Regions from separate parts of the Paenibacillus sp. FSL K6-1318 genome, predicted to be linked through region 1. Evidence: riboswitches for the same ligand, from Rfam matches in the RefSeq annotation. Region 1 holds a riboswitch; each other region holds the start of a gene.
The links. A riboswitch is a leader RNA that binds a small molecule or an ion and turns the genes downstream of it on or off. The one in region 1 is predicted to bind cyclic di-AMP.

Region 1 (4,841 bases):
TGATACCGAAGTAGGGGCGATCTTAAGACGGTATGCTCCTGATTTTCCTGAGAAAGTGGCTTCTGTAATTCAAAAAACGTATGAGCAGCCGATTGTGGTCAATCTGGTGACCAGTCCTCTTGATGCGGACCGAATGGATTATTTGCTCAGGGATGCTTATTTTACAGGAGTAAATTACGGAACAATCGACCTTGATCGTATCCTTCGCATGCTGCGCCCTTATCATGGACGGATTGTAGTCAAAGATTCAGGCATGCATGCTGTAGAGGATTACTTAATGTCTCGGTATCAGATGTATTGGCAGATTTACTTTCATCCGGTAACCCGCAGTTCCGAAATCATATTGCGACAAATATTCAAGCGAGCGAAAACACTGATACAGGAAGGGTTTCAATTCCGCTTCATGATCGATCCACTACCTCAATTATTTGAAGGAGAACTTTCGGTAGAGGAATATTTACAGTTGGATGAAGCTTTGATTCAGACGGCATTTACGCAGTGGCGCAAGGAGGACGATGCTGTTCTGAGTGAGTTATGCGAACGTTTTATGGATCGCAAGTTATATAAGTATGTAGAGCTTGAACAGACCGACTTGACAATGATGGAAGAGATTCGGGAAGCTTTTGTTCAGGCAGGTCTCAATCCCGAATATGATCTTGAAATTGATTTTCCGTCGGATAATCCGTATGATGTGTTTCGTCCGGATGAATCCACGGATAAGCAGATTCTTCTGCTCGATCGACAGGACAAGTTACATGAGTTGTCAGAGGTATCCGACATTGTCCGTTCCATCAGTGGGCTGCATCGGGGAAAACATCATTTGTATTACCCGCAAAACAAGGTGGATGCGATTATTCACGAATTACCGTCTCATATACGCCCCTATTTCTTGTAATGATGAAGATAAAACTTGGTGAAGAATTTCGATATCAAAACACTTTCTAAAAGAGCTATTTTTCATGATACAGTAATCTGCTTTAATGGGGAGTATATGTAGATCGACATAATTTTGTAAAAGAAAGTAGGTTGAGTCATCATAAATAGCGATATATAGATCTAAATATCCATGTATCTTCTATATATTGTAGTTTGTGAAGAAATGAGTGTAATGATGGGCAATCCACGGATTTTTAAAATTTTCTTTACGAAGCAATAAAATATTGGATTTTCTAAATTAAATTTCCAAGAGAAGATAGTCGTTAGTTCGACATGAAGGGAGATACAAACATGATGCTGTTCGACACACATACACATCTGGATGCACCACAATTCGACGAGGACCGCGAGGACATGATCCAGCGTGCTGTAGACGCCGGGGTTGGTCGCATGATCAACATTGGCTTTAACCGGGAAACCATTCCAACGACAATGAAACTGGCTGAAACGTATGACTTTATATATGCAGCTGTAGGGTGGCATCCGGTAGATGCGATCACGATGCAGGAGGGCGATCTGGAGTGGATTGCATCTTTATGCAAGCATGAAAAAGTAGTTGCGATCGGTGAGATCGGATTGGATTATCACTGGGATACTTCACCGAAGGAAGTACAACATCGCGTATTACGACAACAGATTGCATTGGCTCGTGAAGTGAACATGCCAATTGTCATCCATAATCGGGATGCGCACGAGGATATTATAAGAATTTTGCGTGAAGAGAAGGCGGGCGAGGTTGGTGGTGTGATGCACTCGTTCTCCGGTAGCTGGGAAACCGCGAAAAGTTGTCTCGATATGGGCTTCCATCTGTCCTTCGGAGGTCCAATCACATTCAAAAATGCAAAGCAGCCAAAAGAGGTGCTAGCGAAGGTTCCTATGGACCGATTTTTCATTGAAACAGATGCTCCATATTTAACACCTCACCCTTATCGTGGAAAACGAAATGAGACAGCGCATGTACGTCTGGTTGCAGAGGCAGCTGCGGAAATTAAAGGCATTTCGGTAGAGGAAATTGCTGCAATAACAACCAAAAATGCCATGGAACGATTTGGTATTCGTTAAAAAAACGAGTAAATCAGGTGAAAAAGGCAGGTAAGCAGAGGTAATTTGCCCTTTGATCCAAATAAATCAAGAATATTACAATATTTTAACCAAATATTCAGAAAAACGTACTTGATCAACGCTTTACAACATGCATCAAAACAGGATATCATCTTTTCAGTGAATTGTTGTGCGGAAAATTGGACAGATGTTCGGGGGATGAACAAAGGGACACTTTCCGAGGAAGCAACATTACTTTCATGAATCAGTCTCGCTGAGTCTCCGTTAACGGAGAGCGGGGGAACCAATAGGGCTTAAACATCGGTGTATTTGGCCGATGCGCAACGTTCGCTGACCCAAAAGCAGCGAAGGGAACTGCGAAGCCGTATTTGATTTCTTCTTTGGGTCTCGGGGTGAATTCAAGGGCGTCCGCCATGAGCGGGTGACCCAAGATAGGGCGGCTCTCTTTCGCCCGAACCCGACAGCTAACCTCGCAAGCGGAAAAAGAGAGGCAACCTCGTGCATGAATTTCCGATATTCAGAATCATTCGGAAGCCACGAAAGAGTTCCTCTTACACTCTTTCTTTGGCTTTTTTGTTTTTGAATAAAAGAAATGTTGTCATCATACGGTAGGTATTCAGGAGGATGACATCATGTTGCGAAGATTGATTCATGGTGCAGAACCGGATTATGTAGGTCCGATCTGTGTTCTGTAGAAAATTTGGTATAGTCACGTCAAAGACATCATGCATTACTTTAGACGACGAGGCTATGAAGGAGGACGGAGAAGTGGGCACATTCCAACCAGAAGAGACCCATGAGTCACGATCATCCAGTAAGTCTTTCGCGTTGCGGTGGAAGCATGAGAACATGCGTCAAATGGCATTGATCGCGATTTTCTCAATTGCGCTTACAATCATGATCTTGTTAGTCGTTTACGGTCAGGCCGGGAAACAAATTTCACTGGTTATTGATGGCAAAGCTCAGGTGGTAGAGACTCGTACAGGAATGCTTCAGGAAATGCTGGAGGAGCAGTCAATCACAGTCAGCCCTCACGATAAGGTATCCATGTCCATGAACGGGGCGATTACAGATGGAGACCGAATTGTTATTGAGCGGGCCGTTCCAGTTAACATTACGGCAGACGGAGACACCAAGACTCTGTATACAACCGATTCATCGGTACAAGAGGCAATTCAAAAATCAGGTATTCAAGTTGCAAGTAATGACAAAGTGTATCCGGCGCTTGGAACTACAGTCAAAGCGGATATGAAAATCCGTGTAGTGCGGGTAACAAAGCGTACAGTGGATGTCGAACAACCGATCGCTTACAAAGTGATTAAAACGGCTGACCCTAGCTTGTACAAAGGGGATAACCGTGTTGTTGTAAACGGCAAAGAAGGCACACTTGTCCAGCATATCGAAAAGGTATTTCAGGATGGAGAATTAGTCTCCAAAAAAATGGTCGGCAAATCCGTCGCGAATAATCGTGTAGATAAAGTGATCGCTGTCGGCACCAAAGCAAAACCGGTCGTAAAAGAGCCTGTGATTCAGACCGTATCGGCTCAAACTTCAACAACCAAACAGGCAACAACAACGAACTCGAAGAAAACCTCTGCCTCGGGCAGCAAAGTGATTACCGTATCCGGAACTTCTTTTAAATACTCCAAAGTACTTAAAAATGTATCGATGACTGCCTACTCTTCCGAAGAGCCTGGCATTGGCACTAAAACAGCTTCCGGTACTCGTGTAACGGAAGGGCGCACCATTGCGGTTGATCCCAAAGTCATTCCAATTGGCTGGTGGGTATATATCGAAGGTCTGGGCTTCCGTCGTGCGGAAGATACAGGCGGTGCCATTAAAGGCAACAAAATTGATGTATATTATGACAGTGTGAAGCATGCCCTGAATTTTGGACGCAAGAAAGGCAAGACGGTCTACGTGATCGGTCCGGTGAAGCCGGAAGCGAACTAAAATCGTTTTACTTTGAAATGGGAATGCTATAAAATAGTTGCATGAATGATTCATGCGGAATATGCGGCGGAGGGGTCTGAAATTCAGTCTCCCCCGCCGTTTGGCAGAGAAGAGGATATTCCTCTTCTTTTTGCGTTAGAAAGGAAGAAATGGAACATGATAAAAGAAGTCATAGTGGTGGAAGGCCGTGACGATACGGTAGCCATTCGTCGGGCCGTGGAAGCCGATACAATTGAAACAGGTGGATCAGCCATCAACCAGCGCATTTTGAAGCGGATTGCGCTTGCTCAGGAGAGACGGGGAGTCATCGTACTGACAGATCCGGATCATGCCGGCGAACGCATTCGTAAAATTATTGCGAACAAGGTCCCTGGCTGCAAGCATGCCTTCATTCCAGAAGCGGATGCGACGCGCAAAGGGGACATTGGAGTGGAGAACGCCTCACCGGAGGCGATTCGGCACGCGCTGGAACGCGTACATACTTCATACGAAGGTGCTCCGAGCCTGATCGATTGGGAGGACCTGATCGCGGCAGGACTTATCGTGCATCCGCAGGCTGCCGCACGTCGTATGGAGATGGGCAATCTGCTGGGCATCGGATATTGTAACGGGAAGCAGTTCCACAAGCGTCTCAGTGTATTTCAGATTACACGGGAAGAGTTCTCTACAGCATTAGCGCAAATTGAACGTGAAGGATTGTGAGCATATGAAGGACATGGAAGAGACGATAGAAATTGCAACGCCCAAGCGAACCAAAGAGATTATTCAAAGACACGGATTCTCATTCAAGAAAAGTCTGGGTCAGAACTTTCTGATTGATCAAAATATACTGAACAAAATTGTTAATGCAGCCGATTTGGATGAGTCCAAGGGCGCGTTGGAGATTGGGC
Region 2 (4,841 bases), 1.5 Mb from region 1:
GAATGCTGCATGGTGGAAGAAATTCCTCGCCTTTGTAGGCCCCGGATACCTCGTTGCCGTAGGTTACATGGACCCCGGCAACTGGGCAACAGATATTGCAGGCGGCTCGCAGTTTGGGTATACCTTGCTATCCGTCATCCTGCTCTCAAATCTGATGGCCGTTGTACTTCAATCGCTGGCTGGCAAGCTCGGAATCGTCACTGGACGGGATCTGGCTCAAGCCTGTCGCGAACGTTTTAGCATGCCCGTCGTCATGATGTTATGGATTCTGTGTGAGCTTGCCATTGCAGCCACTGATTTGGCTGAAGTCATAGGTTCTGCCATCGCGTTGAAGTTGCTATTTAACATCCCCATGTTATACGGCGTGATCATCACCGCAGTTGATGTACTCCTGATACTCGTCCTGCAAAACAAAGGCTTCCGCGCTTTGGAGACACTCGTCATTGTGCTGATGGCAACCATTGCCCTCTGCTTCGGGATCGACCTGTTCTTGGCGAAACCCGATATGGGCGGTGTGCTCCATGGTTTTGTACCGAATGTCGAGATTCTGCAAAACCCGGCTATGCTCTATATCGCCATTGGTATTATAGGAGCGACCGTGATGCCGCATAATCTGTACCTGCATTCTTCCATTGTGCAGACCCGTCAGATCGAACAGACACCACAGGGTAAAAAAGAAGCCATTCGGTACTCGACCATGGACTCGACAATCGCACTGACACTTGCCCTGTTCATCAATGCGGCTATCCTGATTGTATCTGCCGCTGTATTTCACAGTGCTGGTATGACACAGGTTGCCGAGATCGCTGATGCCTATCATCTGCTGACCCCTCTATTGGGTACTACGGTTGCAAGTATCCTGTTCGGTGTCGCGCTGTTAGCATCAGGTCAGAACTCTACCCTTACAGGTACACTCGCTGGGCAGATTGTCATGGAAGGTTTCCTGAACATTCGTATTCCGGCTTGGCTGCGCAGATTGGTCACACGTCTGATCGCCATCATCCCGGCGGTGATTGTCACAGCCATTGCAGGAGAACACGGCACAGAAGAACTGCTGATTTTGAGCCAGGTCGTGCTTTCTCTTCAATTACCTTTTGCTGTAATTCCCCTGGTGATGTTCACGAGTGATAAAAAGAGCATGGGTGCATTCGCCAACAAATTGTGGCTAAAAATCATCTCATGGGTCATTGCCGCTGTTATTGTTGTGCTGAATGTATATCTGATCATTCAGACGATTCGGTTATTCTAATCTCGTTCTTATCGACCAAATACTAAAAAGGCTGATCAACTCCGGTATTCAATACCAAGTTGATCAGCCTTTATTGTTGCAGTACAGCAACGTGTTTCCTTTTATAGTAAAACGCTAAACTCCAATAAACAATTATCTAATCCTGATTGGGCACCAGTAACGGCAGGAGTTCATCCAATGAATCAACGGTCCAATCCGCACGTTCGTCATCCGATCGGTCTGGCTGGAATCTTCCGTAACCCTGCATAATTCGAATCGTACGCATGCCCAGCTTCCGGGCAGGTATAATGTCGTTATCGATCCGATCCCCAACCATGACGGCTTCCTCCGGTTCACAGCCTGCCTGTTTCAAGGCTACAGCGTATAACTCAGGGTCTGGCTTGGATACCCCTTCTTCAGCCGAACAGGCCAGAACGTCAACATACTTCCGTAATCCGTAACTCTCCAGTCTCTCTTCTGTTCCGGGACTCTGATTGGCAATAATGCCAATACGATAATACCGTGACAATTGCTGAAGAACGGAATCCGCTGAAGGAAAAGGACGTTCAAGATCTTTTTGAAACTTCAGCTTGTCCTGAATCTGTTTCCGGTGGCCTTCGTCTTCAATGAATGTGCGAATAGCCACTCTCATGGGCCATTGCTCATATTTCCGGTAACAGCTCGCGAACAGTTCGCGTACCGCCTCAATTTTCACTGGATACCCTAAAGCACAAGCTTCACGGACGAACTGTCCGATAATATCATCAACCGGCTCCCATTCATCCACCAGCGTATCTCCAACATCAAAAAATAACCACTTTAACCCACTCACATCCGGCACGCCAATTCCTCCTTGTAAGCATAAAAAAGAAGACTCACCATCCTGCATGAGTCTCCTCAAATTTCCGTTTATCGATGAATCAATCTCATAATACCTGGAGTGAATTCTGAAATTGATTCTAATACAGTCAATTATAACAGGCACCTTACACCTGAGCAATCACAAGCTATGGCATTAACCATTGAGGAGAAAGCCGACTTCCCCATTGAGCGAATATACAATCCGGTCTGCGCCCATCCCGCGATAGATACCCTTTGGATGACTCTGCTCCGTGATGACGCACAGGGATTTCGATGTCCATGAACGGCAGATCTGCAAATAACGACAGGTCAGATTCAGGCTGTTCTCGAAAATAAACACATTGCCTACGCTACCCTGCGGCAAAAACCATTTTTGAGCTGCAGCCGTATTCATGCGAATGACATGCTCTACCCCAATTCTGCGGAGTCTCCGCTCTTCCCCTGCACTGTTGGTTAGAACGGCAAACGGCATTTTTTTGTACATCAGCAATTTGATAAATTTACGTCCTGCTTCATTTGGAGCAGTCACTAAGATCATCTCAGTATCCATCATTCGTTCCTCCCTTGGCGTGAAAAGACAACAAAAAAGAAGCGTGGGGGACCAAGGCCTCCCGAACGCTTCTTAAATAACCCATGGCGAAAACACCATGAACCAGCGTACGGCTTGTTGCCTCTCCCTTTAACGCTTACGAGGTTAGCTGACGGATTCGGGCGCGAGAGTCGCCCTATTTCCGGCTGTCACCGGAAAATTCACCCCATGAATGCCTACTGTCCTGGACAGTGCATTCCGTTGGTTCCCCCGTTTCCCACTCATCAATGAATGGAAACTCAGCGATTAAAACATCGTTCGTATATCTTAAAGTAAGATCGAGCGATATTATCGTTTGTTTCGTTTTTCAAGTACAATTTAGTTTAAATTGAAATTACGTTATGAATCATACACCCGCGTTAAGACGGTGTAAAGTCCGCACAGATCACCGAATCGGCAGATTTCTGCCAATACTCATTCATAATAACGCTTACAACAATGTTTTACTCTATCCATCTCTCCAAGGCTATCTAATTCTCACTCTGACGAAAATCACTTCGCAATTCATTCACGTATTCTGCACAACTTGCCTGTTTTGATTCTTTTAACACCACATTAGTTTTGCATTATTTAATTGCAACCAATATAATAGAAGATATAAGAGTATACCAATGGAGGCGATTTAGATGACAGTCTACGATTACAAAGTGAATACCCTTCGCGGTCAAGAAGTTGAAATGTCCGACTACCGTGACAAAGTGCTACTGATTGTGAATACGGCAAGCTCCTGCGGACTTACCCCTCAATTCAAAGGTCTGCAAGAACTGCAAGACAAGTTTCAAGATGCTCCATTTGAAGTTCTTGGTTTTCCAAGCAACCAGTTTGCACAGGAAAAAGGTTCTTCCGACGATATTGCCGAGTTCTGTCAGATGAATTATGGCGTGAGCTTCCCCATGTTTGAGAAAATTGATGTGAACGGCTCAAGCGCTCACCCTCTCTTTCAACACCTTAGCAAAGAAGCTCCTGGCCTGCTCGGCTCCAAAGCAATCAAATGGAATTTCACCAAATTCCTCGTAGATCAGAACGGCCAGGTACTGAAACGTTATGCTCCCAAAACAACACCTGACAAGATTGAAGAAGATATCAAGAACTTACTCCAAAAATAATACACAGGCCACCCGTAGCCGGAAAGGTAGAGCTCCATTACCTCCGATAATGGATGGCCTTTTTTTCAACCCCGATGTCAGACTGTTCAAAAAAGACAAAAAAAGAAGCCTTCCAATAACGGAAAGCTTCTTCTTCATCGTTCGTATGATGCGGTCGAGAGGACTCGAACCTCCACGGGCATACGCCCACTACCCCCTCAAGATAGCGTGTCTGCCATTCCACCACGACCGCATGTCGTAAATAATTGGCAACAGAATTGATTATACCGGGTTCTGTTCTAAAAGTAAAGTGTTTTTTAATACTTCTTTTTCAACTAGGCATTTTCATCAAAAATCGCATATTCTCGTCATCTTTACCCATGAACTGCATATTATTAGATTCGATCCCCTCTTTCCTGCTAGAGCCGATCTTATTGATTCATTTATATATAGTCCTCCCTATATTTCACAAATATTTAACTTTAAATGTTATATAAAATAACACAAATATTGAATAAAAGATTTAATACATTGAATATAAATCATACTATTGACAAAAAGCGGACGTTTATGGGATGATAACTATCATATAATTCGGATTTTTAAACATAAAGCAAACAAAAAGAAATATAAATGTTACTTAAAGTGACATTTAACGAACACAGGAGGCGAATGATTGTGAACCGTGGGAATAAGCTGCTCGATTATGTCAAACTGCTTGATTCCTCTATTCAGGTTGGAGGGTTCACCCATTCCTTCGGCATGGATATCCATATCAAGGAGGGTACCATTCGTAATGCTGAAGATCTCGAATCATTCATGCGTTGTCAGTTGCATCCCAGCATCGTTCGTCTTGAAGGTATGGCCATCAAAGGCATCTATACCGCAGCAGATCAAAAGGACACTTGGCGGATAGCTCTGATCGACAAGCTCGTCCATGTTCAGCGAACTCCTGGAGATCTCAGAGAACAAGCTGCTACCATGGGTAAACGATTGATCAGACTCGCACGCGCTCTGCACCCCTGGATTGATTTCAGTCAGCTCGAACAGATCTTCGCCAAATACGATTCGGTTGGCT
Region 3 (4,841 bases), 2.9 Mb from region 1:
ATGTATTGTAAGGGGAGAGAAAAAGGTTGAAATTGATTAGTCGTTACACCATGATGCTGTTGACCTTTGTTATTCTGCTGACGACTGCCGCTCCTGTGGCACTTGCAAGTGGAACTACAGATAATTCAAGCAGTAAAAAGCTAGTGCTCGGTACAAGTGCCGATTTTGCACCATACGAATTCCATAAAGTGATTAATGGCAAAGATGAAATCGTCGGTTTCGATATTGAGATCGCCAAAGAGATTGCCAAAGATCTTGGCGCTGAGCTTGTGATTGAGGATATGGGCTTCGACGGTCTTCTGCCTTCATTGCAGAGCGGGCGTGTTGATCTGGTAATTTCAGGTATGACGCCGACGGATGAGCGGAAGAAAAGTATCGATTTTTCCGACACCTATTATAAATCAAAACAAGTGATTATGGTTCGCAATGCGGATAAAGACAAATATCCAACCATGGCAGAACTTGAAAATGCGAAGATTGGCGTTCAGAAAGGCTCCATTCAGGAAACGATCGGACAGAGTATTCCAGGAGCGAAACTTACTGCGCTGGATAAAATCTCGGATATCGTGCTTCAACTGCAAACAAAACGCATTGACGCGGCAATCGTTGAAGATACCGTTGCTGCAGGTTATCTGGACGATATCATTGGACTTGCTGCTGCTGTTCCGGACGAAGAGCAAGCAGAAGCGGCAATCGGGATTCGTAAAGGGAATACCGAGCTGCTAGCTGCAGTAAATGGAACACTGGAACGATTGAAAAGTGAAGATAAAATCAATCAGATGGTGACGGACGCCAGCCTCTTGATGGCGGATAAAGTGAACAAATCACAAAATATTTTCCAAGTATTCTGGGAGTACAAAAGTTTCTATGCTACAGGAGTAGGATACACACTTCTGTTGTCTGCACTTGGCGTTATCTTCGGGGTAATTATTGGATTGATCATCTGTTTATTCCGTTTGCATGACGCTGCAATCTTGCGCTGGATCGGTACTGCTTACGTTGAAGTGATCCGTGGCACACCGATGCTGGTACAATTGATGATTATTTACTATGGTTTTTCCCTGAGCTTTGGCATTAACTTCACTGCACTTCAGGCAGGTATCATTACACTTTCAATCAATAGTGGTGCCTATCTGGCGGAGATTTTCCGTGCAGGTATCCAAGGTGTGGATCGTGGTCAGTTGGAGGCAGCGCGTTCCCTCGGAATGGGCAGAGGTGCAGCAATGCGTTACATTATATTGCCACAAGCCTTCAAAGCTGTATTACCAGCGATCGGTAATGAATTTATAACTATTATCAAAGAATCCTCCATTATCTCCGTTATCGGTATGGTGGATATTATGTATCAGGCAAGTGTAGTCAAAAACATTACGTATCAAGGCTTGAGTCCATTTTTGATTGCAGCAGCCATCTACTTTGTAATGACGTTCATTTTGTCCAAGCTGCTGGGACGACTGGAAAGGAAGTTGAGTGCAAGTGATAGACGTTAGACAATTACACAAATCTTATGGAAATAACGATGTACTTAAGGGCATTAACGTGACGATTGGAAAAGGTGAAGTTGTCGTGGTTATCGGTCCTTCCGGTTCGGGTAAAAGTACGTTCTTACGTTGTCTGAACCTGCTGGAACAGCCTACCTCGGGTGAGATTGATTTTGAAGGCGTGTCAATCACCGATCCGAAGCACAACATCAATGCGACTCGTGAGAAGATGGGTATGGTGTTCCAGCATTTCAACCTGTTCCCACACAAAACGGTACAGCAAAACATTACGATTGCCCCGATTAAAGTGAAAAAGCAATCCACGCAGGAAGCGGAGAAAATCGCTGCTGATTTGTTAAACACTGTGGGCTTGTACGATAAAAAAGATACATTCCCGAACCAGCTGTCCGGTGGACAGAAGCAGCGGATCGCCATTGCAAGAGCATTGGCCATGCAACCGCATGTAATGCTGTTTGACGAGCCTACTTCGGCACTGGACCCCGAGATGGTCGGCGAAGTGCTGGATGTCATGAAACGTCTTGCAGAAGGCGGGATGACGATGGTCATCGTGACGCATGAGATGGGTTTTGCACGTGAAGTGGGAGATCGGATCCTGTTCATGGATGGCGGGGTCATCGTAGAAGAAGGAACACCTGATGAGGTGTTTGGAGCACCAAAAAATTCACGTACACGTGATTTTCTTGCTAAAGTACTCTAAATGAAATGATTTAATAGCGTTACTGACATCGAGTCGGTAACGCTATTTTTTTGTGCGCAATAATCATTTATTGATTTGAAAAGTAACTTTTTTGTTACCTAATATAAAGGGATCGGATCACCCAGCTTTTCTGAATTATCCAGTATTCTTACAGTTGATGACATGCTAAAAACCATATGGTAAGAATTACTACAAGTTCAGGTTACAAAATTGTGATATATTGAACTCTGCCGAAACTTCCGGACAGGGAGTGCGGGGGATGTAACGATGCAGATCGTGCAGGGGGAAGATCTACGGCACACTGCTTGGGGTGAATTAGGGGTACATAACGTTTCACATGTAACGAAGAACCTATAGGGTGGCTCCTCATCCGAATCCGACAACTAACTTCGCAGGCATAATGAGGGAGGAAGACCATGATTAACAAGAAACGTATAGCCAAAACAGCAGTAGCATTATTGACAACAGCAATGCTTATTCAAGCCGTTCCGGCTCACGCAGATTCAGTTCATGTGGCCAAAGAAGGGGATACCTTCTACACCTTATCGAAACAGTATGGAGTAGCACTCAACACGTTGGTTAAAGCAAACAACGACATTTCGCCTTACAATATTTATGGTGGTTTAAAAATTACGATTCCCGGTAAGGCAAACAATGTAGCAGCTGCTGCGGCTACGGAGAGCAAGACTCAAGCGAAGACGGTTACAACAGCAAGCTTGGACGTTAATGCAGATAACAAAGTTGTTCAAGCCTGGGGAAAAACGTTCGATTACAGTAAAGCAGTGAATGTGAAAGCAACGGCATACTCTGCAGATCCGTCCGAAAATGGAGGATGGGGTGCTGTGGATTACTTCGGTAATGATCTTGAACTGGGCACGATCGCAGTTGATCCAAGTGTGATTCCACTCGGAACCAAAGTACTGGTAACCGGTCACAGCCATCCGGGATTGCCAAAACAGGCTTTTGTAGCTACAGCACGTGATGTGGGCGGTGCAATCAAGGGTCACCGGATTGATATCTTTATCCCTGGTAGCAAACAGTCCGTAAGCACATTTGGTTTCCAGGATATCGAGCTGTATATTCTGAAGTAGAAAGTAAATTACATTTAATAATTCAAACAGGGTGTCTGCCAATCGCTACTTGCGATTGAACAGGCACCCTTTTATCATCATCAACATTTTTTATAATGGACATCTTAATCGTTGGCCTTTGGCAACCCCAACATCTCGTCCAAGGTGACTAGTTCATACCCCCGATTACGCAGTTCCTCGATAATTTCAGGCAAAGCCTCAATTGTGCCGTTCAGGTTCGATCCCACACCTCCTCCTGCATGTTGCAGAACGATGGAGCCAGGTTTCACGGCAGATAGGATGTTATCCTTCACCTCTTTCTTGGAAAGGCCTTTCCAGTCCAGTGAATCAACATTCCAGTTCACAATGCTATAGTGTTGTCTGGCAGCCCATTGCAGCTGTTCTTCATTAATGTCTCCGTATGGTGGCCGAATCATCTTCGGCGTATACCCTGCCAGATGGTGAATGATATCTCCGGTATGTAAAATTTGTTTGCGAAAGGCATTCATCGACAGCTTACTGAATTCCGGATGATTGTAGCTGTGATTACCAACAATATGCCCTTCCTTAACGATGCGTTTTACCAGATCCGGGTGTTTCTCAGCACGACTACCGACGATAAAGAATGTAGCTCTGACCTTATATTTCTTCAATACATCCAATACCTGTGGAGTAAAACGTGGATCGGGCACATCATCAAAAGTCAGGGCAACCTGCTTCGTTGATGGACCATTCGTTTTGAACGTATCCGCATATTTTTGACGTAACTGTCCCAATGTCAGTTGTTCTTCTTCCGCGGAATCTGAACCTGATACTGATTCACTTGGCGGGCTTGAAGCATCCCGCGATGAAACTGGAGCATGATATCCTCCGAGAAAAATAACGATAACCATCAGCATAATGAGGCGTACGCGCATAATAACGGCCTCCTTTTCCAAAATGACGTTCTCTTTGGTATGCCCGGGGGTTCCATAAATTATGCGCAGTGTGAGAAGTTTCATTGCCGTTTTAGCTCATGAGAGCCATAATTCCTCCATATATAACATATAGAAAAGGATAGGTGGATGGGTATGAGTACATATGATTTGAAATCCATACGTTTACAGGTAATTGAAGCAGGAGAAGATAAGGTTTTTCTCGTTACCGGAGGAAAGGCGCATATTGGTGCCGTAGCCACGTTCTATGTGGATCATGAGCGCGTAAGCGGGACGACGGTACATATTCCGGGTCATAAGGAACAAGAGTTGTGTGAGCGGCTTGCCCGAAAGGCTGCCCTGCAGCTGAAAGTAACCGTTACGGTGATCATGGGTATTCATTTTGATTCCATTACACGGATGCAGATCGACGAAATCGTGCAGACTGCAGAGAGGCTGATGGAGGATCATCTGAACAAGGATAAACGATCTTCCTAACATGAAGAACAATCGCATGTTTTGATTTTATTTGCTAAAATTGAAACGAGTTGTAGATTGTTACGTATGTATGTTTATATACGATGTAATATCGACTAGGAGGAATAACATAATGTCCATTTTCAAACGATTGCGTGATTTAACAATGTCTAACATCAAC
Region 4 (4,841 bases), 2.2 Mb from region 1:
TGCAGCTTAAGGACAGCCCTCGGGCAATTTCGCTTGAACTTATAGATAGATATATGATACTTTTACCTCATAGGATAGGCTTGGGAGGTCAAATCATGGAAGTATTGAAACAACGAATTTTACAAGAAGGTGTTGTCATCTCGGATCAGGTATTGAAGCTGGATGGTCTGTTGAACCACCAGATTGATCCTGCATTAACGATGGAGATGGGACGGGAGTTTGCTGCCCGGTTTCGTGAAAGTGGAGTAACTCGGGTAATTACGGTAGAATCCTCAGGGATTCCGGTTGCTTTTGCCGCAGCTCATGAACTTGGGGTGCCGCTTGTATTCGCCCGTCGCAAAAAAACGCTTCTGGCTGATCCTGATGCCTACTGTGAACGTGTGCCGTCCTTTACCAAAGGAATCGTAACAGACATTATGGTATCCCGCGAGTTCATTCATGAGAATGACCGTATTCTGTTCATTGATGATATCATTGCCAATGGGGATGCTGCTCGTGGAGTCATCAAAATTATTGAGCGTTCCGGTGCTGAACTCGTCGGATTTGGCGTTGTGGTCGAGAAAAGTTTTCAGGCAGGGGCACGCACGATTCGTGAACAGGGTATTCCGGTGGAAGCCTTGGTACGTATTCGTTCTCTGAACGATGGAACGGTACAATTTGACGATAACGAAATGTGACATTTTAAAGGAATAGGGCCTATTTTTTGAACTATGCCTTTGCATGACCGCGGATTTCATTTATAATGGGGTTATGTTAGGGAGAGGAGGCAACACCATGGGGAACCAACCGGCAACAGAACAATTTTTTATTGATAAGCTGGCGGAATCGAAAGTTCATTTTGAACGTGCCCTGGATTGTAAACATACGGAATTCGATGACCTTTATCCCTATATGATTGAACATCCTCAATTTTTCTGGTACAAACGCTATGTTGCCTGGTCAGAATTACTGACGATTGTAGGCTTGTGCGAAGAGTTGTCCTTCTCTTGGAAAGAACAATTTACACCGCATCAAGTGGAGTACCTTGAAGAACGTGTGATGTCCGCCAAAGTGCTTGATTTTTGGTTCGAGAAGAACGACAGCAAAGAGCACGCGCAGCGGTAACTTTCAGTCGGGACATAATTTCGAATGACATGACAGTCCAATACAGTCACGTGAGACCTAAATGACATTTCATTTAGGTCTCTTTTTGTAAATAAATTTGGAATATAGGAGCCAAGAACATGATCAGTGATACAGAATTGGATGCCCTGCGTCTGTCAGGTGAGAAAGTAAGAGTAGTACGGGACGAGCTGGAGTCAAACGATGTAACCGGGATTGTGGTTGCCTGGGATGGCGAGCAGGTACTTATCCGGCGGCAAAATCGACGTGTCGTCAAGCTGGATCGCAGTTACCGATATCAGCTGTTCAGCGAGCCGCGCCAGAGTCCACTTAGTGAGTAGCAATCGCTAATAATGTGGCAGAACCATGAGCGTTTATATGTTTGGAATTACCATGATTTCTTGGCATAATTGGCTCACTCGGGAGAGAAAATAGGTACAGTGAGAACGATCTGTAACTATAGCTGAGAGGGTGTGCTACAAGACATGACATTGATGAATGATAAAGTTCATGCCTACAAGGATCAGATTGGAGCATTAAGCGATGTGCTGCCAGGAGTGGTGAAGTCGTATCATGAGTTTACCGGAGAATGCTTTCAGCCTGGCGTGATTGATGCGAAGACAAAACAGCTAATTGCCCTCGGAATAGGACTGTTCGCCAACAATGAGGTGTGTACTTTCTACCATGTAGAAGAAGCTCGTGCCAAGGGTGCAACTGACCAGGAGATCATGGAGACCGTTGCCGTAGCCGGAGCTGTAGGAGGCGGACATGCCCTGTCTCAGGGTGCGATGCGAGTGCAGAAGGCGTTGCATTAAGTCTAGGTAAGGGTAGTACTAGGATTAGTCCATAAATGTCTAATCAAACAAAAGAGGAGGTTCCGGGTGATCCGGAGCCTCCTCTTTCTATATCATACTTACATTTTCCCCAACATTTTATCGTACATAAATTGTCCAGTTACCCGACGTGCTGTCACGTAACGATCATTGAAGTATGGATTCGATAACTTCGTAATACTTACACCTTTACTACTGGAAGCATGTGCAAATTGTCCGCCGCCAATATATACACCTGTATGTGAAATGCCTTTGCCCATCGTATTGAAGAACACCAGATCACCTGTGCGAATGTTACTTTTGGATACCGGAGTACCTGCTTTGGCTTGCTGCTGCGAAGTACGTGGCAATTCAATGCTGTATTTGTTGAAAAGATATCTCATAAACCCGGAACAGTCGAAGCCGGCCAAAGTCGTGCCACCCCACTTGTAAGGTATACCTGTCATGTTGTTCACTACGGAGTTGATACTGCTTGCCTCTGTGCTTGTTGCCCCGGATGTAAATAGTACAGCTGCTCCAAAAATGGAGATTATCAGTTTTTTCAAAATCAATGTTCTCCCTTCGATGCCTACGGAGTTAGCTAAGGGTTCGGTAGAAGGTTCCCTATATTTCCTATGTATAAGAATAATTCACCCAAAATGGTTCCCCCGTTTTCAAACATGAAACTCGGCAATGAATAATTAAGTTTTTGTAACTATTTGAAACTATATTGCATAAATGCGTAATTGTCAAACCCATTTAAACCCCTTCGTAATACCTCAATGTTAGCGGAATTACGGTTTTTATATGAAAGAAGGGATCAAGTTTGGGTATCATTCATGACAAAAACGTCATTATTGATTCGTTTAAGACGATTTTGGACAAATAAATAGGTTTGTCATGAGTTAAAAGAACTATTCCGTAATGTTCAATTTGAGAGATTATATTCATTAAGTTGCATATATTGACAAAAATCGATTTTTTGCATATCATCTTCTTATCCAATCCACATATTGGATGAAAATTGATTTTATTGTGTTATAAATTCAAATAAAGGAGGTTAAGGGACTAATTTTATAAGTAAGGTAGAAGTGGGAGATTTATAAAAACAAACATAGGAGAGTGTTATCTTTGAAAGCAAAAAAAATAGTTACTTTTATTCTGGCATGTACGATGGTCTTCTCAGCAGTTGGTATAGCTGTTCTTCCTGTAACAACGGTATCAGCCGCTGATGCAACAGGTACAACAGCAAGTATATCTGATATTCTGAAGAACCAGCTGCCAGATGGAGGTTGGAGAAAAGACTATAAACAAACAAGTGGAGAATGGGCGAAGTCCACCATTGACAACAAGGCTACATACTCAGAAATTAGAAGATTGGCGAAGGAATTCAAAAAGACCAATGATCCGCGTTACTCCACAGCTGCAATCAAAGGAATTAACTTTTTGATCAACATGCAGTATTCAAACGGCGGATGGCCACAAGTCTATCAAAGCTCGGGATATCACAAACACATCACTTACAATGATGATGCGATGATTAATGTAATGATCATGTTGGATGAAGTAGCAACGCGCAAAGGTGACTTCTCGTTTATCGACAGCACACTTGCTAACCGCAGTAAAAATTCAGTTGCCAAAGGTGTGGATGCGATTCTGAATACACAGGTCGTTTCAGGCGGTAAGCTGACAGCATGGGGACAACAACATGATTCCAGTTCCCTTAAACCAGCAAGCGCAAGAATCTATGAAGTACCATCGCTGACGGCTGGAGAGAGTGTAACGATTGTTAAATTCCTGAAAACCAGACCTGCTAACGCTAAAATTACAGCATCCATTAAAGGAGCTGAAGCTTGGTTTAACAAAGTCAAAATTACGGGTTACAAGTATGAAAGAGCAAACGGAGACAGCAAAATTATCGCTGATTCCAAAGCTGCACCGATCTGGGCTCGCTTCTATGAAGTGGGAACAGATAAACCGATCTTTATTGGTCGTGACGGGGTAGTTAAATACAAACTAAGTGATATTGATAAAGAAAGAAGAGGCGGTTATGCATGGTATGGCAACTGGCCTTCCAAGCTGTAACTCGTAACATGCCTAAGGTTTCATAGAGTTAATCCCTAGTAACGATAAGTAAAGCCCGAATCAGACATGGACGTCTGGCTCGGGCTTTATTGTTATTATTTTCAGTGTTGACATGATAGATTGCACATGATATATTATTTCTTGTCGCCGAGATATATATCACGGAGATATACAATATGCGGTCGTGGCGGAATTGGCAGACGCGCACGGTTCAGGTCCGTGTGGGCTAACCCCCCGTGGAGGTTCGAGTCCTCTCGACCGCATCAAACAAAGGTTCCTCGTTAGGCTAACGCCTTTCGGGGAACCTTTTTGTTTTGTACCATAAAATCGTCTAATAGGTTACTGAGCGGACACGTGGATACTATCGATATTCGGACCTTCAGTACCGGTCGTTACCACTTTAATGGTATTGGTTCCCGAGTTCATGGGCATCTGAATTGTTTTTTCACCCCAGGTAGACCAGCTTCCCGTTGCAGTAAATGGGGTATTGCTGATTACTTTGGTCCCATTTACGAATACATCGAGGTTACGGGTGCCACTTTCCAACGCATAACGAAACTTTACGTTTTTGGTGCCACTTATCGTATTGTTGATGTTATTCCATTGAATGCCCGAGTTCGTCAACGCATTGAAATTAACATATCCTGAGCCTGTGTAGCCAGGATAGATCGTCTCAATTGCAGCATCGGAGAGAGTCGTTCCTGTCTCTGCTTCGTACGTAGTGCCACTCCCCGTATTACCTCCACCGCTGCCCGTAATATTAGCGACAAACGTAGTTACACTTTGAGCAGGGAGTTGAGCAGTAAAGGTTGCATTGGACACCGTAATTGGTGCTCCGCTTGC

Region 2: it holds a riboswitch for cyclic di-AMP, as region 1 does, so the genes downstream of both, NYE45_RS06830 (hypothetical protein) here and NYE45_RS00150 (3D domain-containing protein) in region 1, are expected to answer to the same signal.
Region 3: it holds a riboswitch for cyclic di-AMP, as region 1 does, so the genes downstream of both, NYE45_RS16940 (3D domain-containing protein) here and NYE45_RS00150 (3D domain-containing protein) in region 1, are expected to answer to the same signal.
Region 4: it holds a riboswitch for cyclic di-AMP, as region 1 does, so the genes downstream of both, NYE45_RS10110 (C40 family peptidase) here and NYE45_RS00150 (3D domain-containing protein) in region 1, are expected to answer to the same signal.

Annotation. Positions count from the first base shown of each region.
Region 1 is NZ_CP150270.1:30,611-35,451, forward strand. It holds gene NYE45_RS00140 (HD domain-containing protein) at 1-895, shown strand, start outside; gene NYE45_RS00145 (TatD family hydrolase) at 1,228-1,998, shown strand; cyclic di-AMP (ydaO/yuaA leader) riboswitch at 2,240-2,493, shown strand; gene NYE45_RS00150 (3D domain-containing protein) at 2,767-3,951, shown strand; gene rnmV (ribonuclease M5) at 4,108-4,653, shown strand; gene rsmA (16S rRNA (adenine(1518)-N(6)/adenine(1519)-N(6))-dimethyltransferase RsmA) at 4,658-4,841, shown strand, end outside.
Region 2 is NZ_CP150270.1:1,574,875-1,579,715, reverse strand. It holds gene NYE45_RS06840 (Nramp family divalent metal transporter) at 1-1,249, shown strand, start outside; gene NYE45_RS06835 (HAD family hydrolase) at 1,386-2,069, opposite strand; gene NYE45_RS06830 (hypothetical protein) at 2,244-2,639, opposite strand; cyclic di-AMP (ydaO/yuaA leader) riboswitch at 2,758-2,933, opposite strand; gene NYE45_RS06825 (glutathione peroxidase) at 3,305-3,784, shown strand; tRNA gene NYE45_RS06820 (tRNA-Leu) at 3,934-4,016, opposite strand; gene NYE45_RS06815 (urease accessory UreF family protein) at 4,442-4,841, shown strand, end outside.
Region 3 is NZ_CP150270.1:3,866,422-3,871,262, reverse strand. It holds gene NYE45_RS16950 (ABC transporter permease subunit) at 27-1,490, shown strand; gene NYE45_RS16945 (amino acid ABC transporter ATP-binding protein) at 1,477-2,199, shown strand; cyclic di-AMP (ydaO/yuaA leader) riboswitch at 2,418-2,613, shown strand; gene NYE45_RS16940 (3D domain-containing protein) at 2,616-3,290, shown strand; gene NYE45_RS16935 (polysaccharide deacetylase family protein) at 3,395-4,186, opposite strand; gene NYE45_RS16930 (hypothetical protein) at 4,340-4,681, shown strand; gene NYE45_RS16925 (PspA/IM30 family protein) at 4,794-4,841, shown strand, end outside.
Region 4 is NZ_CP150270.1:2,242,632-2,247,472, forward strand. It holds gene NYE45_RS10090 (xanthine phosphoribosyltransferase) at 96-677, shown strand; gene NYE45_RS10095 (hypothetical protein) at 775-1,104, shown strand; gene NYE45_RS10100 (hypothetical protein) at 1,224-1,442, shown strand; gene NYE45_RS10105 (carboxymuconolactone decarboxylase family protein) at 1,587-1,916, shown strand; gene NYE45_RS10110 (C40 family peptidase) at 2,015-2,479, opposite strand; cyclic di-AMP (ydaO/yuaA leader) riboswitch at 2,485-2,616, opposite strand; gene pelA (pectate lyase) at 3,036-3,998, shown strand; tRNA gene NYE45_RS10120 (tRNA-Leu) at 4,177-4,261, shown strand; gene NYE45_RS10125 (carbohydrate-binding protein) at 4,338-4,841, opposite strand, start outside.